3 regions of the Nonomuraea sp. NPDC049784 genome follow, and region 1 is predicted to be linked to each of the others. Evidence: riboswitches for the same ligand, from Rfam matches in the RefSeq annotation. Region 1 holds a riboswitch; each other region holds the start of a gene.
The links. Region 1 has a riboswitch for cyclic di-AMP ahead of AB0J09_RS26725 (C40 family peptidase). Riboswitches for the same ligand answer to the same signal wherever they lie in the genome.
Positions count from the first base shown of each region.

Region 1 (7,340 bases):
CCGCATCAGGGTGCTGCTGGACGCGCTGCAGGACGCCTCCGCCGGGCTGCGCAGGGAGCTGGCCCTGCCCACGACGATCACCCGGCCCGCCGACTCGGTCGCCGCGATCACCGGCGAGCGGCCCGGCGTACGCGGCGTTCCCGCACGCGCCCTCGCCGACGACGACCCGCAGCTCCTCGACCAGCTCCTGGCCCTGCCGCAGGTCCACCTGATCATCGACGGTTACAACGTGACCAAGACCGGCTACGGCACGCTCACCCTGGCCGACCAGCGCAACCGGCTGATGACCGGGCTCGGCGGGCTGGTGGCGCAGACCAGGGTCGAAGTGACCGTGGTGTTCGACGGGGCCGAACTCAACGCCCCCGTGCAGGTGGTGGCGCCGCGGGGGGTACGGGTGCTGTTCAGCGACCCCGGGGAGATCGCCGACGACCTGATCCGTCAACTCGTCCGCGCCGAGCCGCCCGGCCGGGCCATCGCCGTGGTGTCGTCGGACCGCGAGGTGGCCGAATCCGTCAGGCGGATGGGAGCCAGACCCGTTCAGTCTGGATTGCTGCTGCGCAGGCTGGGCCGGGCCTAGATTACGGACCGGCTGGGACGGCCCTCCATCACGATTTGCTACGTTTAGGTGAGACCTCACCCGCCACTTCTGTACTATTTCGCCCCAGATATCATCCCTGGGAGGCGACACAGTGAGGTTTGGCAGGGTGCCGGTGGCCGCGGGTCTCGCGCTCGGGCTGGTCCTGTCCCCTATAGGCGCTGCCGCCGCTGATCCCAAACCCACACTCCGGCAGGCCAAGGCCAAGCTTGAAAAGCTCAACGACAAGGCCGACAAGGTCGTCGACCAGTTCAACACGGCCACGGAGCGCTACAAGAAGGCCAAGAGCGCTTATACCAAGCTGAACGACAGCTACAAGCGCAAGCTGGCGACCGTCGCGGACCTGCGTTCCCAGGTGATAGGCATGGCCGTCGACAGCTACAAGTACGGCACCGACCTGACCTCCTTGCCCGGGCTGATCAGCACGGACAACCCCCAGGCCCTGCTGACGGGGCTGACGCTGGCCGGGCAGATATCGAAGGAGCGGGCGGAGAAGCTGGCCGCGTTCGATCGTGAGAACCGCGGGCTGAAGGTCGAGCGTGACAATGCGCAGAAGGCACTGGAGGCCGCGGACAGGGAGCGGGACGGGGTCGAGAAGGAACGCTCGGAGATCATGAAGCTGATCAACGAGCAGAAGAAGCTGCTGAGGAAGCTGGGCGCCTACAATCCCGGCAACCCGAACAGCGTCGGCATCAAGTACTCGGGCCCGGCCTCGGGCAACGCCGCCGCCGTCCTGCGCTTCGCCTTCGCTCAGGTAGGCAAGCCGTACATTTACGGCGGGACCGGTCCGGGAGGCTACGACTGCTCAGGCCTGACCCAGGCGTCATGGCGCGCCGGCGGCGTGTCGTTGCCGCGTACGACGTGGCAACAGTGGGCGTGGGGGGCCAACCGCAGGGTCTCCTTGGACGACCTCCAGCCGGGGGACCTCATCTTCAGCTCGAGCTTGGGCCACGTCGTGATGTACGCCGGCAACGGGGACATTGTCCACGCGCCCCAAACCGGCGACGTGGTCAAGGTCGTCAAGCTCTCCTCCTACGGCAACTCTCTCCTGGGCGCCATCCGCCCGTAGGGCGCCATTTCTGAGAGTTCCCGAGTACAGGGGCTGGGTTTCCGTCGTCTGAGGCGCGTCTCCTGGCGCTGGGCCAGCGATCGACTGCGCGCGTCTCCTCTACCGCATCAGCCTGCGCGGCACCGTGGAGGTCTACGACATCGCCATCGCCCAGAGCACCCAGCACTCCGACGCCCACCTGCCCGGCGTCGAGGAATGCCTCGTGCTCACCCACGGACGCGTCAGCACCGGCCCGACCGATTCCCCCACCGACCTGGCCGAAGGTGATTCCATCCGGTTCAATGCCGCTCGCCCGCACCTGTACCGAGGTCACGCCGCGGACAATCGCGCTGTCCTTCTCATGGTGCACCCGGAGAGCTGACCAGAGCATCGGCAGGACAAAAGGCCACCATCTTGGGTGACTCGAAGTAGTCAGCCGTGTGAGGTAGGTAAGGCGGGCGCGTACTTGCCCCAACAGTATTCAGGGGTCTTCAGCCATGTCAGGTGCACTGCCTCGGTAGGAGCGGTCTTCGTGCATTCGAGGCATCAGACGCAACACATTGCGAGATCGCGCGGTCAGCGCTGAATGGCCGTGAGGAAGTCTCCGGGGGCTCACGTGACTTCGCGACCTTCAAGCCTCTGACCAGCTACATCGCTTGATCGACCTAAGGCATCGCTCATGCTGGCGTGCGTTGTTGGTGGAGGCGGCGCACGTCGTCGCACGTCGCGGCGCTCTGCCGCCTTCCCTGCGCCGGGCCGGCGAGGCGTTGTGCGGTGGGCCCGGCGCAACGTGTACGGCGGCCGGGGTGGAGCTCGTCGTGCGGGATGCTGTGGCTGAACGATCATTCGAAGCGCTTCTACGATGCAGCGTCGTTAATGTCGGCCAGGGCAGCCGGAGACGAGCCGGTCCACGGCGGGAACGCTCCCACGCATGAGCGTCGTGTGGGGCATCGCAACAAATGTGAAAAAGGCGACAATTACGGCCTGACAAACGCAGGCGAAACGAAGTGTGAGCAGTGTCACATTTCGATAAAGGAGCCTGGGGTTCCAGCAGGGATTTCCGCTCTTACAGCACCCTTTATCTGATCTTTACAGCCCATGTCTCACTTTGCTGATTCTTGACGGTTCGGCGTAGCTTCGGGCGTCGTCGCGGCGAACAAGCCATGTCCTCCGCGAACCCGCATCGGTCTCTCCCGATGTGAGACAGATAAAGATCCGCTGGTCGCCGCCCATATGCGCATATCAACATCTTGATCGGGCGGTGGCCTGCCGAGTCCGTGCAGCCAGGAGGCACGGAGCCGGGGACCCAGCGATCCCAGTTCCCCAGGGATCAGGGGTGAATCGGCGCGCAGATCGCGCCGTAGGGCTACTTCCAGGCCCGAATCCGTCAGCTAACCCGGTAGGCATTCGTGGAAGACTCAAGGAGAAATCCTGTCTACCTCCCCGCAGAACCCCCGTCTGTCCCGCCTTGCCCTGAGTGGCGTAGCGCTCACGATGACCGTGACGGCCGGAGGTCTGGTCCTCCATGCCCCAACGGCGCAAGCGGCGGCGAGCGCGTCGGATTCGACGGCCAAGGCGGCCACAGCCGCCCGAACCTCGAAGTCGGCCAGGGCCGCAGCGCTCAGGGCAGTCAAGATCGCTCGGCAGAAGTCCAAGGCCCGCAAGGCCGTCTCCGCGGCCAAGCACCAGATCGGTGACCCGTACCGCTACGGAGGCACAGGTCCTGGTTCGTTCGACTGCTCCGGCCTCGTCCAGTACGCCTGGAAGAAGGCTGGGGTGAAGATCCCGCGCGTGACGAGCAGCCAGTTCGTCCGCATCAAGAGCAAGGTCTCCTGGCGGAATCTCCAGCCTGGTGACCTGCTGTTCTTCAACGGGCTCGGCCACGTGGGCATGTACGTCGGCAAGGGCAAGATGATCCACTCGCCGCGGACAGGCGAACGGGTGCGCATCGACAAGCTGGGCACATGGCGTAAGTCGTCCTTCGTGGGCGCGGTCCGTCCCGGCCTGTGACCAAGCCCCGCCCGAACCCGTTTCGGGCGGGGCTCGTCCTCTTTTGCTGAGGTCCCTTTTATATTTGTTACGGCGGAGCACGTGCGGCGCCACCCGCCGCACGTGGCTGAGGGCCTCCAGGGAGACGCTCGCTGACCCGCACGGGGTTGGCCGCCGCAACGGCGCACGTTGGACCGCACAACCCTTGACCGCCGGGACGCAGGGGAGGGCGGCTGCCTCCCACCCCACACCTCGCCACACCCCTGGCTTCGCGCCGCTCGACACCGCGCCACACGGCTTCATATCTCTGGCTTCGCGCCGCGCGGCTTCACATGGCGCGACCCTGGCCGTTGGTCAACGGGCCTCGGCGTTTGGCTGGCGACCCGCGTTCGGCGGCGCATGACGGGCGGCTGATGGCCCGTGTCGAGTCCGGTGCGTGTCCCAATGGTCCCCGGGCATGACGGCGCGGCCCACCGATCATCAGAGGCCCGTCGATCCAGACCCCGGCGCCCGCTGGTCCGGAGCGCGGTGCGGCCAAGGTGCCCCCTGCGGGGCGGCTACGATCGGGCATCGTGTCTGGGTGGGTGAGTCAACGGGTCGCGGTGGTCTCCATCGTGCTCCTCGCCGTCGCTTCCGCCGGCGCCCCCACCCCCGATTCGCCGATCCTTCCGCAGGAGGCTCGCCACCTGTGGAGTGATGGTGCGGTCGTCGTCGGCGGAGCGCGGTCCGTAGTCGTCGGACACCACGCCCCATCCGGTGAGCTCCGCGAACTCGCGCGCAGGGCCGACGCGGCCGGGCGGCGGGTCTCGGACGTGCTCGGCCGGCCAGTACGACCGCTGATCGTCGTTCCCGGCTCCGCCGCCGAAGCGGCCGGGCTGGCTGGGTTGGACGGGGCGGGAGAGGTCGACGGGCTGGCCGCGGTGGCCGACGGCGGGCGGGTGATCGTCGTCCCCGAGTTCTTCGCCAAGCTCAACTCCACCGGCAAGGACGTCGTACTCACCCATGAGCTCACCCACGTCGTGGCGGGCACCGACCGACTGCCCGTCTGGCTCTACGAGGGGTTCGCCGACTACGTCGGCTACCGCGACTCCGGGCTGCCCGTGAGGACCGCCGCCGCTGAGCTCGCCGCCGAGGTGCGGTCCGGCCGGTTGCCGGGTGAGTTGCCCGGACCTGCCGCTTTCGCCGCCGACGGGCGGGACCCCCTACGGCTCGCCAGGGCGTACCAGGAGGCCTGGCTGGCGTGTCGCTTCCTCGCTGACCGGTTCGGTGAGGGGACGCTGGTGAGGCTCTACCGTGAGGCCCGGTCAGTCGGCGTCGATCAGGCACTCGCCGCGCTGGGGCTCTCCGCGGCGACGCTGACCGCACGGTGGCGCGACTATGTGCGAGACCAGCTCGCGTAAAGGGGGAGGCAGATGGACGAACAGCGAGATACGGACGGAGCAGCGCAGCAAGGCGGGGAGATAGGGGGCGCGGTCCCCGCCCTGGGCGCCGAGCCGACCGGCAACGGGGTGACGCAGCCGAAGGAATCGCAGGGGAACGTCAAGGGGGCGGGTGTGTCCGTGAACGGGGACGGGCCGCGCCAAACCGCGGACGGGCGGCGGCTGAGGCGGCAGGCGGCGGTGGCGGCCGTGCTGCTCGGCCTGGTCATCCTGGCCGTGGCCGCCTTCAGCACCCCCTGGCACCTTCTGGCCGCCGGAGCGCCCGACCCCGCGCGCGACTTCACCGCCGCGCAGATCGCCAGGAGCAAGTCGTTCGACGCGGCCACCAGCCTGCCGAGCTACCTGTCTCTGGCGCTCACGCTTGTCTTCGCCGGGCTGCTCATGGCCACCCCGTTCGGCGCGAAGGTGGTGGGCTGGCTCAAGGGCCCCTGGTGGGTACGGGTGGTGCTCGGCGTCGTCGTCATCACCGCCATCATCGAGCTGGTCAGGCTGCCGCTCGGCATCTGGTTCGAGACGTTGCTGCGCGGCTACGGCCTGTCCACCCAGGACTGGGGGTCCTGGATCGGCGACCGGCTCAAGAACATCGGCGTGGAGACGTTCCTGCTCTGCCTCATGCTGCTGGTGCTCATGGCGCTGGCCCGCAGGTTCAAGCGCTGGTGGATCCCGGCCGCCGTCGGGGCGTTCCTGCTGACGGTGGCGATGTCGTTCATCTATCCGGTGGTGTTCGAGCCGCTGTTCAACGACTTCACGCCCATGCAGCAGGGCCAGCTCCGCACGGACCTGCTCGCCATGGCCCAGCGCGACGGCGTGCCCGTCGAGGACGTGCTGGTCGCCGATGCCTCGCGCAGGACAACGGCGCTCAACGCGTATGTGTCCGGCTTCGGCGCCACGCGCAGGATCGTCGTCTACGACACGCTGCTCAAGGCCCCGCCGCAGGAGGTCGAGCTGGTCGTGGCGCACGAGCTGGGCCACGCCAAGTACAACGACGTCCTCTACGGCACGTTCATCGGCGCCCTCGCCGCCGCTCTGGGCGCGATCCTGCTGTTCCTGGTGTTCGACCTGGTACGCCGCCGCACCGGCGTCACCTCGATCGGCGACCCGCGCGCGGTCGGCGTGATCATGGGCCTGATGACCATCGGCTCACTGATCATGGGCCCCGCCCAGAACCTGATCAGTCGCCACATCGAGGCCAGGGCCGACCTGCACGCGCTCGACCTCACGCACGATCCGGCCACGTTCATAGCCATGCAGAAACGCCTGGCCGTAACCAACGTTTCCGACTTGTCGCCGGATGCGGTGGAATATGTGCTCTATGCCTCCCATCCCTCCAGCCCCGAGCGCATCGCCATGGCCCGTGCATGGGGCAAGCTGAACGGCGTCCCAGTGCAGTGACAGGCGCCGCGACCAAGGTGCTCATCGTCACGAACGACTTCCCGCCCAGACCGGGCGGCATCCAGTCGTTCGTGCACGGCCTCGCGCTGCGAACGCCGGGCGTGGCCGTGTACGCGCCCGCCTGGCCGGGCTGCGAGGAGTTCGACGAGCGCCAGCCGTACCCGATCGTGCGACATCCGACGCGGCTCATGTTGCCGACCCCGGCCGTCGCACGCAGGGCGGCCCGGCTGGTGGCCGAGCACGGAGCGCAGACCGTGGTGTTCGGGGCGGCGGCGCCGCTCGGGCTGCTCGCGCCGCGCCTGCGCAGTGTGGGCGCGCGGCGCGTGGTGATGCTCACGCACGGCCACGAGGCCTCGTGGGCGAGCGCGCCGGGCTTCCGCGCGGCGCTGCGCAGGATCGGTGAGCACGCCGACGTGGTGACCTACCTGGGCGAGTACACGCGTCGACGCCTGGCCGCCGTCATCCCTCCTGACAAGCTGGTACGGCTCGCGCCCGGCGTGGACGTCGACCAGTTCCACCCCGGCGCGCCCAAGGCCGAGCTGGGCCTGGACGGCAGGCCGGTGGTCGTCTGCGTGTCGCGGCTGGTGCCGAGGAAGGGCCAGGACCAGCTCATCAGGGCCTGGCCCGAGGTGCTGCGGGCGGTGCCGGACGCGGTGCTGCTGCTCGTGGGTGGCGGTCCCCACCGCAGGACCCTGGAACGGCTGGCGGCGGGGCAGGAGTCGATCAGGTTCACCGGCACGGTGCCCGCGGCCGGCCTGCCCGGTTACTACGCCGCCGCCGACGTGTTCGCGATGCCCTGCCGTACCCGGTGGAAGGGGGTGGACGTGGAGGGGCTCGGGATCGTGTTCCTGGAGGCGTCCGCCACCGGGCTGCCGGT
Region 1 is NZ_JBFAMX010000141.1:2,765-10,104, forward strand. It holds gene AB0J09_RS26710 (NYN domain-containing protein) at 1-577, shown strand, start outside; gene AB0J09_RS26715 (NlpC/P60 family protein) at 690-1,664, shown strand; gene AB0J09_RS26720 (cupin domain-containing protein) at 1,789-2,025, shown strand; cyclic di-AMP (ydaO/yuaA leader) riboswitch at 2,901-3,064, shown strand; gene AB0J09_RS26725 (C40 family peptidase) at 3,138-3,653, shown strand; gene AB0J09_RS26730 (hypothetical protein) at 4,205-5,032, shown strand; gene AB0J09_RS26735 (M48 family metallopeptidase) at 5,045-6,463, shown strand; gene AB0J09_RS26740 (glycosyltransferase family 4 protein) at 6,460-7,340, shown strand, end outside.

Region 2 (7,340 bases), on a different contig from region 1:
ATGACGATCGAAGTCGACGGCCGCATGGCCAGCTATCTGACGGCGGGCGAGCGGGGCCCGGTGGTGTTGCTGCTGCACGGCACGTATTGGAGCCGGGTCTGGGAGCCGGTGATCGACACTCTGGCTGCGGCGGGGTTGCGGCCTGTGGCGGTCGATCTGCCGGGGCTGGGCCGTTCCGAGGGGGAGCTCACGGCGGAGACGGCGGCGGTGCCCGCGCTGGCGGCGTGGGTGGGGCGGTTCGCGGCCGCGGTGGGTGCGCAGGCGCCGCTGCTGGTGGCGGGGCACGACATCGGGGGTGCGGTCGCGCAGCATCTGCTGGTCGAGTCGGAGGTACGGCGGCTGGCTCTGGTCAATTCGGTCACGTACGACTCCTGGCCGGTGCCCGGGGTGGCCCGTTACCGGGATCCCGCTGTGGTGGCGGCCACGACCGTGGAGGAGTTGCTGGCCGCACGCCGCAAGGCCGTCACGACCGCGCTGGCTCGGCCCGCCTCCGAGGCGGAGTTGGCCGGCTACCTGGAGCCGTGGCACGACCCGCGGGTCGGCCGGTCCTGGATGGCCCTGGCGGGCGCGGCCGACAGCCGCTACACGCTGGACCTGGTGCCCGCGCTGAAGGCCGATGAGACGCCGAAGCTGCTGGTGTGGGGCGAGGACGACACGTTCCAGGAGGTCCGGTACGCCGAGCGCTTCGTCGCCGAGGTCCCGAACAGCACGCTCGTGCGCATTCCCGGGGCCGGGCACATCCCGATGGAGAACGACCCGGCGGGGGTCGCGCGGGCTCTGGCGGATTTCTTCCTCTCATGAGCTCCGGGGGCCGCGCCTGCGGGCTGCGAGGGCGACGATCGCGAGCAGGACCAGGGCGAGCGTCAGCGCGGGTGCGGGGCCGATGTTCAGGTGCAGCGTGGCGCCGGCGAGCGCGCCGAGGAACATCGCCGCGACGGAGGCGAACCGGCGGAAGGCCGCCCGCCCGGGGGTGTCGGCGGCCAGGCCCGTCAGGGTGGTGGTGAGGACGTTGGTGACCAGGTCGGGTACGCCCAGCGCGCGTACGGACGCGTTCTGCAGGCCCATGCCGCACGCGAGCAGCGCGATGAGCGCCGCCCTGGCCCCGGCGGTGTGGTGTCCGGCCGTGAGGGCCACCACGAGGCCGGCCGCGACGAGGACCGCGTGCACGGTGGTGGCGATGGTGAACGCCCGCCGCGCGTTCCCCACCTGCCTGGTCAGCAGGCCGGAGCTCCACGCTCCGGCACCGAAGCAGGCGAGGGACAGGGGAGGGGCCCATTTCGACAGGTCTCCGCCGCCAAGGAGGGCGAAGCCCAGGAAGACGGTGTTGCCGGTCATGTTGGCGACGAAGACGCGCCCCAGGCCGAGGTAGCTGACGGCGTCCACGATTCCGGTGACCATGGCCAGGAGGATCAGCAGGGCGGGCAGGACGCCGTGTGGGTTTCCGCCGCGGGGGAACAGCCCGTCGGCGGCCCACTGGAGCCCGCCCCTCACGGCCGCTCCGCGACGACGGCTCCTGGGCGTGGGCTGGGTCTCATGGCGGCTCCTTGGCGAGGTTCGCGCGTGGCTCTTCTCGCGAGCCTGCTTCCCTCGGGTCTTCCCAGGTGGCGGGCCGCTCATCCGACTCCGGCGCGGACTCGGAGGCGCCGGTGCCCAGGCGCTTCACCGGTGGAATGCGAAGAGCGCGCGCCCCTTTCGGGGCGCGCGCTCGTCTAGCGCAACAGGGTCAGCCGGCGTACTGCGGGTAGCCGTAGCCGACGACCTGGGACTTCGGACGCACGCGCTCTTCGACCTTGCCGTTGCCGGTGTTGCCTTCGACGGTCGAGATGGTGCCGTCGCCGTTGTCCTTCTCGACGAACCCGACGTGCTGGATGTCGTCGAGGCTCTTGCTGCCGCTCCAGGAGAAGAACACGACCGCGCCGGGCTTGGCGACCGTGCCGAAGCGATGATTGGCCGCGAACCACTTGGCGTGGGTGACGGTGTAGGCGTCCCAGCCGATCTGCGGGCGGGCGCCGGTCTGCTCGCCGACCCAGGAGACGAACATCGAGCACCAGGCGGCGTTCACGTAGTCGGCCCGGCTGCCGCCGTCACGGGCGATGGTCTCCGCGGCGCGCTGTGAGTTGGCGTACCACCTCTGGTACGGGGTGCCGCCGCCGTAGGCGTTCTCGGAGGTGCCGACCTGGGACTTGGCGAGCGCCAGGACCTGGGAGGCGGTGACGTTGATCTTGGTTTCCCGGGACTTGGCACGGTTGTTGTCGTGAGTAGCTGCGGTGGCCGGCTGCTTGTCCGCGGCGGAGGCCGCGGTCATGTGGGCGCCGAGCCCGGAGGCCAGGACGGTCGCGCCGAGCGCGGCTCGGACGATGTTGGTCTTCGTGGCAGCGGTAATGCGGAACTTGGCCATCGAGGGGGTTACTCCTTGCTTCCATGCCGCTTACCGGGTTAGCTGACGGGTTCGGGCGTGGAAGCTGCCCTACGGCACCGAAGTGCCGATTCACCCCATGGGACTTGGGTCCCCGGTTCCGCCCGGAGGCGGATTCAGCGGTCACAGGACGGTCCTGTGATGTGTGTCGCGATGGTCGGACATTGCCGGACAAACCGGACGAATGTCTCAAGAATGCCTCAAATGTAATGCATAAGGCAAGAGGCTACAAATCTGTAACGACCCAGCTAGGCGAGCTGCCTGCGAGCCGCGGCCAGGAGCCCCATCATGGCAAGGGACTCATCAAGCGGCATGACCGAGCTTTCGGTCCTGCCTTCGGCCGTCGCGGCGCGGACTTCGCGGAGCTCTCCGGCGTATCCGTTGTCCGCCGGATCGAGCACATGCTCCTCCGGCTCCATGGAGCGCCCGGAAAGCAACATCCGCTGCGGGGCCCAGAACGGCGCCTGGACGTCCGCCCGCATCTGAGTACCTACAACACAGGCATGGTTCGGGTAATTCCCGAGCAACGAGGTCTCTACGAGAGCCCGCCTGCCGCCGGGGTAGAGCAAGACCCCGGCCGCCTCCGCGTCCACGCCGTTGGGTGCCAGGGACCCGGTTATCCGCAGGTCAGAGGGCATGCCGAGGAGTAGCTGAGCCAGGCCGAACGGGTAGATCCCCAGGTCGAGCAGGGCCCCGCCGCCCAGCTCCGGCGCCCACAGCCGGTGCGCCGGATCGTAGGGCTTGGCGAAGCCGAAGGAGGCGTGCACGGAGCGGATGTCGCCGAAGCGCTCGTCGGCCGCGATCTTCTGGATGAGGGGGTTGAAGCGCATCCACATGGCTTCCATGAGGAACACGCCTGCCTCGCGCGCCAGCCGTACCATCTTCTCCGCGTCGTCCACGGTGGCGGCCAGCGGCTTCTCGCACAGCACGGCCTTGCCCGCGGCGATGGCGGCCTCGGCCACCTGTAGATGCTGGGCGTGCGGCGTCGCGACATAGACGGCGTCCACGGCCGGATCGGCGCACATCTGCTCATAGGAGCCGTACGCCGACTCCGCGCCCAAAGTGGCGGCCAGGGTCTGCGCCCGTCCTAAGTCCCTGGACCCGACGGCGGCCACCCGCATCCCCGGCTCGGCCACGATGGCCGCTCCCACAGTCCGCGCGATACCGCCTGTCGCCGCAATGCCCCACGCAAAATCCCGCACACGGGAGATCGTAGACGAATCACATCATGTCGAACGTGTCGGGATCGGGACCGAAACGCCGGCCCCTGTTCAGCGCGCCGATGGCGGCCATGTCCTCGGGGTCGAGGATGAAGTCGAACACGTCGATGTTCTCGGCGATCCGCGACGGGGTCACGGACTTGGGGATGACGACGTTGCCGAGCTGCAGGTGCCAGCGGAGCACGATCTGCGCGGGCGTCTTGCCGTACTTGCCGGACAGCACGGCCAGCGCGGGGTCGTCGAGCAGGCCCTTGCCCTGGCCGAGCGGGCTCCAGGCCTCGGTGAGGATGCCGTTGGCCTCGTGGAAGGCGCGCATATCGCGCTGCTGCAGGTACGGGTGGAGCTCGATCTGGTTGATCGACGGCACGATGTCGGTCTCGTTCATCAGCCGGGTCAGGGTGTCGATCGTGAAGTTGGAGGTGCCGATGGCCTTCGCCCGCCCGTCACGGTAGATCTTTTCCATCGCCTTCCACGCCTGCACGTACTTGTCCTGCTGCGGCACCGGCCAGTGGATGAGGAAAAGGTCGATGTAGTCGAGGCCGAGCCGGGCCAGGCACTCCTCGAAGGCCGCCTCGGCGCGTCCGTGGTCGGCGTTCCACAGCTTGGTGGTGACGAACACCTTCCGGCGCGGCAGCTCCGATTCGCGCACGGCCTGGCCCACGCCCTCCTCGTTGCCGTACGCGGCGGCGGTGTCGACGTGCCGGTAGCCGGACTTCAGTGCGGTCGTGACGGCCTGCGCGGCCTCGTCGGCGGCGACCTGCCAGACGCCGTAGCCGAGCTGCGGGATGTGCACGCCGTCGGCGTTGAGCAAGAGAGAGTTCATAGCCTCCATTGTTCACGTCGCGTTTCTGAGGGCTTAAGGCGGCGGGGCTAGCTTGAAGCGGTCGTGAACGGGCCATCACCCGGCTGGGAGGAGCAGGAGTGGTCGAACAGGCGTCGGCCTGGGTGGAGTCTCCGCTCCAGATGCTGTGCGCCGTCGAGGCCCACCACGCAGGCTTGCTCGGCCCCAAGACGGTCGTCGTGCCGCGCTCGGGTCTTCGGCCGCTGAAGGCCACGCGCCGGGAGCTGAGGTCTCTCGGGCTGCCCGACGGGCTGGAGCTCGCCGAGCCGCGCGAACGCATGCCCAGACGCGTGCAGGCCGTCGGCGACGCCTTCTCCGGCAGGGTGCAGCTGCGCTGGCTCACCTCGCGTCCGGGCCGCATCGTGATCGTGGACGACGGTCTGGCCACTCTCCGGCTGCTCGAGCTGCTGGCCGCGGGGCCGTACCGGCCGCTGCTGCGGGCCAGGGCCCAGCCGACCAGGCTGCGCGCCGCGCTGGGCCTGGCGGCCGCGCTGCGGCTGCGTCTGAGCGACGTGTCGGTCTTCACCGCCCTGCCCGTCGACAAGCCGCTGGAGGACGCGGTACGGCGGGCCGGGATCGATCTGGTACGCCACCAGTTCGCCTGGCTGCGGGCCCAGCCGCCCAGCGCCGAAGGGCCGGCGGAGCGCACGGTCGTCCTCGGCACCTCGCTCGTCAGGAACGGCCTGGTGCACCGCGACCACTACCTGCGCTGGCTGACCGACCTGGCCGCGCGCGAGCCGCTGGCGTACTACCCGCATCGCCGCGAGGACCCCGTTGACGTCGCGCTGATCCGGGAACGCCCGGGGATCACGGTTCACGACGCAGGTGCGCCCGCCGAGCTGACGCTGCGCGGCCTGGACGCGGGCCAGCGCGTGCTCAGCCTCCCCTCGACCGCGATCACCTCGCTGCGGGTGCTGCTCAGCCCGCGCGGTGTCGCCGTCGAGCCCGTGGAGGTCCCCGAGGACTGGTGGACCAGCAGGGCGGCCCCCGCCCTTCGTTCGCATCTGACGGGAGTGTCCGGTTGAAAGTGTTGGCGGTCGCCGACTCCGACTCGTACCTGAAGTGGGCGGCCTGCCTGCTCGGCGACCTGCCCGGGGGAGGCCCAGGGGGGGACACGGCGGAGCTGGTGGTGGTGCGTACACCTATCACGCCTTCGCCTGAGCAGATCGCGGCCGCCGTGGGCGGCGGCGTCGAGCCGCCGCCGGTGCTGTCGGCCCGGTCCGTGCGGCGGCTGGCCGAGCGTACGCAGCCGGACGTGGTGCTGGTGGCCTGCACGGGGCCGGTCGTGGACGTGCTGGTGGCCGAGGTGTTCGCGGGGCTGCGGCCGCGGCCGGTGTTCGTCAGCGGGCTGCCGGGCATCTCGGTGCCCGCGACGGAGAAGGCGTGGTTGTTCCGCAGCGGGTGCGACCTGTTCGTGGTGCACAGCGAGCGGGAGGTGGCCGAGTTCTCCGAGATCGCCGCCAGGCTCGGCGGGGGAGGGGCGGTGGGCCTGGCGAGGCTGCCGTTCCTGCGCTCTGAGACGGTCGCCGGGGGCGGGAACCGGATCGTGTTCGCCACCCAGGCCAAGGTGCCGCGCGGGCGGGAGGAGCGGGAGCGCATCCTGCTGGGGCTGGCCGAGCTGGCCCGGCTCCGCCCCGACCTGGACGTGGTCGTCAAGCTGCGCGCGCTGGAGGACGAGCGGCAGACCCACAACGAGCGTCACCACTACCAGCGGCTGTGGCGGGAGATGGGGGAGCCGGGGCGGCTCTCCTTCCAGGCGGGCTCGATGCACGACCAGCTCGAGCGGGCGGCCGGGTTCGTCACGGTGAGCTCGACGGCGGCGCTGGAGGCGATCGCGCTGGGCGTGCCGTCGCTGGTGCTGAGCGACTTCGGCGTGAGCGCCGAGATGATCAACCTGGTGTTCGAGGGCAGCGGGCTACTGGGCACGCTCGACGACCTGGCCAAGGGCGACTTCCGGCTTGCCTCGCCCGAGTGGTGCGCGGCCAACTACTTCCACCCGGCGGAGCGCAACGACTGGGCTCGGCTGCTGACGGGGCTGGTGACGGGCGGGCCGCGGGTGCCCGCGGCCTCGCTGCTGGACGGGCCCGAGCACGCGGCGGCACGGCGCCGGGCCCGGCTCCGGGTGGAGGTGCACCCCTCGATGCTGCGGGCGGGCTACCGGGCCAAGCGCCGGATGCGGCGATACCTCAAGGCCCTCGGCTGACCACCCAACCCCGGCACCGCGGTCGGGGTGGCCTGGGCGATTGACCCGCCCCGGACCCAGCACCGGGGTCGGCGCGGCCCCGCCATCCTTCCGAAGGACCGCAGCCCCGGACGGTGGGAGGCAGCCAGCCCGTCGTCCCGGGTTGAGGCCCCTGTGGGGAGGGCGGTCGTGCCGGCGCGAGTGGCCATCCCACCGGCCGGGGTCGCGGGTCAGATCGCGGAGCGGATCTTCCTGCGGAGCCGGGTGAGCGCGGTCGGCTTGGTCACCAGGCCCAGGGTCTCCAGGCGCTTGCGCTTGAAGTAACGCGCGTCGAAGTCGATGCTCGCGGGCCGCAGCTCCGGGTACGTCTCGGCCTGCATGCAGTAGCCCACGGCGCGCACCAGCCCGCGCAGGTCCACCGCCGGTGGCGGGGTGATGGCCCCGTCGGCCGACAGGCGGGGCAGCAGCGCGTCCACGATCGTGACCGGGATCCGGTTGCTGTTCTCGTAGGGAGCCAGCCGGTCCAGCACCAGGTCCGTGCCGTACGAGGCGACGGGCAGCCCGAAGTAGCGCTGCGCCGTCAGCAGCCCCGTGGAGAAGCACCCCACGACGAGTTCTGGGCGCAGCGCGGCGAAGCACACCTCGGCGGGCACGCTCTCGGGGGCCACCGACAGCCGCACG
Region 2 is NZ_JBFAMX010000212.1:8,546-15,885, reverse strand. It holds gene AB0J09_RS33285 (alpha/beta hydrolase) at 1-801, shown strand, start outside; gene AB0J09_RS33280 (YoaK family protein) at 796-1,491, opposite strand; gene AB0J09_RS33275 (CHAP domain-containing protein) at 1,724-2,398, opposite strand; cyclic di-AMP (ydaO/yuaA leader) riboswitch at 2,411-2,548, opposite strand; gene AB0J09_RS33270 (Gfo/Idh/MocA family oxidoreductase) at 2,665-3,618, opposite strand; gene AB0J09_RS33265 (aldo/keto reductase) at 3,638-4,459, opposite strand; gene AB0J09_RS33260 (hypothetical protein) at 4,558-5,502, shown strand; gene AB0J09_RS33255 (DUF6716 putative glycosyltransferase) at 5,505-6,680, shown strand; gene AB0J09_RS33250 (polysialyltransferase family glycosyltransferase) at 6,890-7,340, opposite strand, start outside.
Region 2: linked by a shared signal. The riboswitch ahead of AB0J09_RS33275 (CHAP domain-containing protein) and the one ahead of AB0J09_RS26725 (C40 family peptidase) in region 1 are both predicted to bind cyclic di-AMP.

Region 3 (7,340 bases), on a different contig from region 1:
TGGTCAGCCCGGTTACCGAGTTCATCTCGCATCATGAGATCAATCCTGCCCCGAGACGCCACATTCGCCGCACTTCTGTGCGCCCGAGATGGCAGGGCATTGTGCGCACATGCCGGGGAACGGGGTTTGTGCGAGCCATGCTCGGGTTAGCAGGTTTACCCGCCGCCGGGAGCCGGCAGGGCCGCCGGTATTGCCCGGAGCCGTCCATCCCGCCGGTCGCGGGTTTACTTACAGTAGCGGTGCCCGGTTTACGTTCGGAGAGATCATCGCTATAGACGCGACCGTGGTCGGAGATCGCCTTCAGGCGACTTCCGGCTATACGTCACCGTGATTTACGGCGATGGCGCGTTCCATGAACGTGGCGCCCACTCGTGACGTACGGCCGCGAACGTACGTTGAATGAGGTATAGCCCCGTGACTGACTTTTCGGGAGCAGCACGGGGCGTAACCACATATGCGGGCGCCCGCCGGTGAAACGGCGCCGGCCCATGGACCGGCACACCCGACCAAAACGCCCGCATATGTACGACGTGGAAGATCGCCATCCGGGCACGCGGCATTCGAGAACCGGCCCCAGATACGATCATGCGCTTATGGCGGCCGCCGGGGTCCTAGGCGAACGGCATAAGCGCATGGTCGATAGGCGACTCGCTCAGTGAGCCGCCTCATACTTCTCGACGACCGTGGAGGCGATCCGCCCGCGCTCGCTGACCGGCAGGCCGTGAGCCTTGGCCCACTGCCGGATCTCGGAGCTCTTCTCGCGGCTCATCGCCCGGCTGCCGCCGCGACCGCGGCGACGCGTGGAGACTGCGCCCGCCCTGCGCGCGTGCTGCACGAAAGGCGTGAGTGCGTCCCTCAGCTTCTTCGCGTTAAGGTCGCTGAGGTCAATCTCATAGGACGAGCCGTCAATAGCGAAGCTGACCGTCTCATTGGCCTCGCCCCCATCGAGGTCATCGATGAGAATCTCCTGGATCTGCTTGGCCATGTACGCAATCCTTTCGCGGAGCATTGTTTCATTCGCCTGCCCAAACATATACCCGGAAAGGCGCGGAGACAATTCAGCGCTGCGGGGATTCGGCTGACTGGCCGATCAGTTCTGGCTCCTCGGCCTGATCCTCACGGTTTCGGCGACCTCCGAGGACCTCGGATCGGACCAACTTCACTACGCCAAAGATGAAGGCGCCGCCCACCACCACCGGGGGGATGAGCGCTGACAATACGTCTGTAAGGGCTTCCATTCGTCCTCGCCTCCACGGCTAGCGGGGTTTCGGGGGCGCATTATATGGATGGGAGCGCGACCAGGAGGGGCACCGGGACCCTCGTGACGCACAAGGTGTCTACCACCCAGACACGACCATAGCGGCGCACAGATGCCCCACGCGTCGCGGGGGCGCCAACATCCGGCAGCCCGGACGCCCCATAGCCTAATGCCAGTCTCTCCAGACTCCTTACCGGATCAAGGGAAAATTTTGAGAATTGGCATCCCGCCTGGGGCGGATGGCTCACTGAAGATCTTTTACGACGCGCGTTCCAGCTAGTCTGTCGTGCGGCCCCCGCTCCAGGGGCTTGTCGATCAGGATGAGCAAGCCCACACAGAACAGGAGCATTCCGGCGAGCAGATTGACCACGGGAATGCCCATCAGCATGACAGGCCCCGGATAGAGCAGGGACCGTTTGAGCAGCGCGCCGGACGGAACATCGTCCGGGGCCAGGCGAATCCTCATGATCGCCTTCCCGAACGTCCTGCCGCGCCTGGAATGGGCCCACCAGTCGTAGCCCACATAACCCAGCCCTGCGGCGAGCCACGCGAACACACCGGGCAGTCGGCCGTCGAACACCTCCAGCATGCCTACAGTTCGGAAGATGCCCCATAGCGCGATGAACAGAATGTAATAGAACACCCCGAAGACGAGCGCTTCAATCGCTCGGGCGGCGAGCCGTTCCCACCATTCCGCGGGCAGCGCGTCCGCCCACGACGGCGACCCGGCCATAACTCCCACCTCGCGTCATCAGCGACCCAGGCCCCCATTTTGGTACGCCCCCCGCACACAAAACAGGGGCCGGCACGAAGCCGACCCCTGCTTTTACCTGTCGCGTGAACTACTTGATCTTCACCACTACGGTCTTCGCGAACTTGTCGGCGAACGTCTGCTGCAGCGGCTTGTCCCACAGCTGCGAGGCAGCGTTCAGACCCGTGCCGATGACGCCGAACAGCGGGCCAATGATCGGGATGACGCCGAGGAAGTACCAGCCCCAGGTGCCGGCCGCACGCTTGAGCGCCGCGTCGGTGGCCAGGCCGCCGGGCGGCATCCCGGCACCGACCGGCACGACCTTGATGCCCATGACCATCTTCCCAACCGTCTGGCCGTTCATCTTGGTCATGAAGAAGTCGTAGCCGACATACAGCAAGGCCAGGAGGAGATACTGAACGAGCGCAACCAGGAAGCCGCTCAGGATGCCGGTGGTAAGACCCGTGGCGGAGTCGTAGCCCACGGCGAGCAGGCCGACGACGATGCTGATCACCGTGTAGAGGATGCCGAAGATGACGCCGTCGATGATCCTCGCCACCAGGCGCTGCCACCACTCCGCCAGCGGGGCCGGCGCGCCGGGCGGCTGGACGCCCACCGGACCCGGCTGTCCGTAGGCCTGACCGTAGCCGGGCTGCCCGTACTGCTGCGGCTGCCCGTAAGCCTGGCCGTACTGCTGCTGGTCGCCGTACTGCTGGCCGTAGCCCGGCTGGGACTGCTGCTGACCGTACTGGGGCTGACCGTACTGCTGCTGGCCATAGTCCGGCTGGCCCGGCTGCTGCTGGCCGTACTGGGGCTGCTGACCGTACTGCTGCTGCCCGTAGTCCGGCTGCGACTGGGCCTGCTGACCGTAACCCTGCTGGCCATAGCCCTGCTGCCCGTAGTCCGACTGCGGCTGCTGGCCGTACTGAGGCTGCTGACCATAGTCCGGCTGCGACTGGGCCTGCTGCCCGTACTGCTGGCCCGAGGGCGGCTGCTGGCCGTAGCCCTGCTGCGGGTAACCGGGCTGCGACTGGGGCTGCTGGCCATAATCCTGCTGGCCGCCGTAACCCTGCTGGCCCGACTGCGGCTGCTGGCCGTACTGGGGCTGCTGGCCGTAGCCCTGCTGGCCCGGCTGCTGCTGGCCGTACTGGGGCTGCTGACCGTACTGCTGCTGCCCGTAGTCCGGCTGCGACTGGGCCTGCTGACCGTAGCCCTGCTGACCGTAGCCCTGCTGGCCGTAGCCGGGCTGGGACTGCGGCTGCTGGCCGTACTGGGGCTGCTGGCCGTATTGAGGCTGCTGCTGACCGTACTGCTGTTGCTGGCCGTACTGGGGCTGCTGGCCATACTGCTGTTGCTGGCCATAGCCCTGCTGGCCGTACTGGGGCTGCTGACCGTAGGCATCGTCCGCCCGGTAGCCGACCACAGTCACGTCGGGGTCGGGCTCGCCGGGGCGGCGACCCGCGTTCTGTTGACCGTATTCCGGAGTGCCGGCGGGATTGTCGCCGGATTCGTCCTGTGGATACGGCGGCTGTCCGGTGCTCACCGTGTCACCTCGCTTCGAGTGCGCATGTGGCACGTGTCAGGACACATGCCTGTGCTGCCCAACGTATCGACATAGGTATCAACAATCACCTTTCCATCTGGTCAAGGTCCGCGTCACCCGATGTCAGGTGGAGCAGCATGCGGGTGTTGCCCAGCGTGTTCGGCTTGACGTGTTCCAGGTCGAGGAACTCCGCCACACCCTCGTCATACGAGGCCAGCAGTTCGGCGTAGACCTCGGGTGAGACCGGTGTGCCCTGGATCGGGCGGAACCCGTGCCTCGCGAAGAAGTCGACCTCAAAAGTGAGACAAAATACACGTCGCAGACCCAGATCTTTAGCGTGCTGGATCAGCGCGGAGACAATCCGGTGGCCGACGCCCATCCCCCGGCACTCGGGGTCCACGGCCACCGTGCGGACCTCCGCGAGGTCCTCCCAGAGCACGTGGAGCGCGCCGCAGCCGACGACCTGCCCGCCTCGGTCGGCCACCCAGAACTCCTGTACGTCCTCGTACAGCGTCACAGTGGCCTTTTCCAGGAGCCGCGGGCCCGCGCCCGCGTAGGTGTCCACCAGGCGCCTGACCGCGCGCACGTCGGGCGTGCGGGCTCGCCGGACCACCACCGCGGTCTCGGGCGTTGTCAGTTCGGCCACCTGCTCCATGGCACTCCAGGGTACAGATCTCATTACGGCTCGGCCCTAACTCCCATGTCTCGGCCCATCCTGTTACATCCCGTGGCCAGATGAGCACGGAGCTTGCCCCCAGTCTCGTTTGCGCGAAAGGACGGACATAGAGGGCATAAGGTCTGTTCTGCACAGGTGATCACGAGATCACCTTGTGACCCTTCGGTTGTGAAACCTCTACAGACTTGGCAGTTCTGGTTGAGCACGAACCTGGAGTGCATTAGTGTCCAGCGACAATGTTCCCCGCGTGCCGCGCGGGAGACACGCTCAATTCCCGAAAGGGGAGCCGGGGATCCATCGGTGGCGACCTCCAGCGCCACCACAGGGGTGAGTCCGAGTCTCTCGGTAGGGCTGCTCCGGCCCGAACCCGTCAGCTAACCCGGTAGGCGTCCAAGAGAGGAGCTGGTTGGTGAAGCGCACGCGCAACGGTGGGGGGAAGTCGGCGGGCAAGCACGCCCGCCCTCCGGAACGGGCACGGCGCCCGCGCCACTTCGGTGTGGTGAGTCTCACAGTCGCCGCGCTGCTGTTCGCCATCCCCGTCGGTTCGGCGTCCGCGGACCCCAAGCCCTCGTTGAAGGAGCTCGCCAACCAGGCCCAGGAGCTGCACACCCAGATCGAGACGCTGACCGAGCAGTACAACGGCCAGCGGGAGAAGCTCAAGACGGCCAAGAAGGCCTCTGAGGTCGCGCAGAAGACGCTGACGAGCAGCGAGACGGATCTGGCCGCCAAGCGCGCGAAGGCCGCCCTGCTCGCCCAGAACGCCTACATCACGGGCGGCTTCACCAAGACTCTGGCGTTCGCGACCTCCGAAGATCCCGAGGAGTTCCTCAGCCGCGCCGCGACCTCGTACGCACTGGAGCAGGAGCAGGGCGAGGAGATCAACCAGCTCGCCAAGGCCATGGACGCCGCCGCCCGTGCCAAGGCAGGCGCCAAGGCGCGCATCGACGAGGTCCAGAAGATCGTCGACGACCTCCAGTCCAAGCGCGACAAGATCACCAAGCTGGTCACCAAGGTCGAGAGCAGCCTGTTCAAACGGGCCCTCGGCGAGGCGGGGCAGCCAGGCACGCGCGCCGTGCGGGTCAACCTGCCCATCGCGGGCAGCGGCAAGGCCGCAGAGGCCGCGCGGTGGGCGCTCACGCAGCAGCTCAAGCCGTACGTCTGGGGCGCCGAGGGCCCGAGCTCCTATGACTGCTCCGGGCTGGTCATGGCGGCGTACCAGCGGGTGGGCATCTCGCTACCGCACTACACCGGCGACCAGTGGACCGCGGGCAGGCACATCTCCCGCTCTGAGCTGCGGCCCGGCGACCTGGTGTTCTTCTACAGCGACCTGCACCACGTGGGCATCTACATCGGCGGAGGCATGATGGTGCACGCCCCGCAGACGGGCGACGTCGTACGGATCTCGGCACTCGGCAGGCGGCCCTTCGCCGGCGCGGTGCGCATCGCCGACTGAGACTTCCCGCAGCACTAGATCAGCTGGCGACGCGCGGCCCAGGCCACGGCCTCGATCGCCGTGGCGACGCCGATGCGGTCGCAGATGCCCCGTAATCTCCGGCGTACCGTGCGGCCGCTGATATCCAGACGTCTGCCCACCCGATCGACCGTGACTCCCCTTGCCAGCTCCGCCAGCAGCGCCAAATCAGCATGGCTTAGCTCAACGCCTTCAGTGAGCACATCCATCGGGAGCCCTCCCCCAACAGCAGAACTCGGACCTCACAGATGGGCCAAAGCCGCTCCTCGCAGACGGTAAACGCATCCTGGAAAGGTCGTCAAGCATGACAATCGCCGCACTTGACGAGCGCTATTGACATGATCCGTTATATATGACGCACTCGCGATATGTCAGAACGCCCAGCCTCGGATGAGTGATCTCATTGAGCCTTCCCATGTGCCATCAATGGGATCTTCGGACGTTGCCGATTTTGATCTGTTCGGCGCGGAGTTTCGGTGTGATCCATAAGCCGGTCATTGCCGTCTGAGCGTGCGATGCGCGATCTTCCGCTTGCGCGGCAGCCACCAATCGCTCGCTTCGTACGGCGCCGGCACTCCATTCGAGAGATCCAGGTCAAGCCGTTGAAATGGCAGGCAGGATCGACGTACTGGATTATTCGGAGCCGCATGCTCCGATTGGCCTACGGGTAATCGAGTGGCCGCTGCCGGACTGCTCGCGCCACCGCCCGGGGCCGGCGGCCCTGTTTCCGGGCGCGCGTACCCGGTGTCCGATATGGCGATCACGTCGGCGCTAGCAGGGCTTCGGGCGCTTGCGGCGCTGGAGGGGAACGCTCGCCGGCGGCCTTGACCCGATGCTGACAACTGCCCTCGTATCGGTAACCGGCGTGCCGGAAGGCAGCTTCGCGACCACTTTCTGTAAGGGGCTCGGTCAGGCGTTGGCGGCGTCGTAGCGGTCCCTGGCCGCCTCGACGTCCTCGATGTGCGTCTCCGCCCAGCTCTTGATCGCGCCCACCAGCGGCATCAGGCTCTCGCCCAGCGGGGTGAGCGCGTAGTCCACCCGTACGGGCACCGACGGAGTGAGCGTGCGCGAGACCAGGCCGTCGCGTTCCAGGCCGCGCAGGGTCTGGGTGAGCATCTTCTGGCTGACACCCGCGACGCGCCTGGCCAGGTCGCTGTAGCGGCGCGGCCCCTCCGCCAGCGCGCTGAGCAGAAGGGTGACCCACTTGTCACTGAGGCGGTCGAGGAGCTTCCTGGAGGGGCATTGGGCGAAGTACGCGTCGAACGCCTGCCTGGCCTCGTCACGCCGCTCCACCGCCGTCTTCGTGGCCACTTGTTCGCTCCTCCTCCTGGGTGGGTTACGCACTTCCAGGTGCCTACTTACCAGAAGAGAGTAACTCTTCCTACTCTCGTCGCCATGACGAACATGCGTGCACTCATTGGCGGCTCCGGCGCTCCTCGGCTGGTGGAGGTGCCGGTGCCTACCGCGGGGCCCGGACAGGTGCGGATCAAGGTGGCGGCGGCCGGGGTGAATCTGTTCGACCTCGCCGTGGCGGCTGGGACGCTCGCGGACCACGGCGTGGCCCGCAAGCTGGACTCGTACGGGCTCGGCTTCGACGCCGCCGGGACCGTCGACCAGGTGGGCGACGGGGTCTCGTTCCGC
Region 3 is NZ_JBFAMX010000384.1:1,973-9,312, forward strand. It holds gene AB0J09_RS44105 (Lsr2 family protein) at 653-985, opposite strand; gene AB0J09_RS44110 (RDD family protein) at 1,503-1,991, opposite strand; gene AB0J09_RS44115 (RDD family protein) at 2,101-3,552, opposite strand; gene AB0J09_RS44120 (amino-acid N-acetyltransferase) at 3,638-4,207, opposite strand; cyclic di-AMP (ydaO/yuaA leader) riboswitch at 4,483-4,632, shown strand; gene AB0J09_RS44125 (NlpC/P60 family protein) at 4,638-5,681, shown strand; gene AB0J09_RS44130 (LuxR C-terminal-related transcriptional regulator) at 5,696-5,908, opposite strand; gene AB0J09_RS44135 (helix-turn-helix domain-containing protein) at 6,609-7,010, opposite strand; partial or broken gene AB0J09_RS44140 (alcohol dehydrogenase catalytic domain-containing protein) at 7,095-7,340, shown strand, end outside.
Region 3: linked by a shared signal. The riboswitch ahead of AB0J09_RS44125 (NlpC/P60 family protein) and the one ahead of AB0J09_RS26725 (C40 family peptidase) in region 1 are both predicted to bind cyclic di-AMP.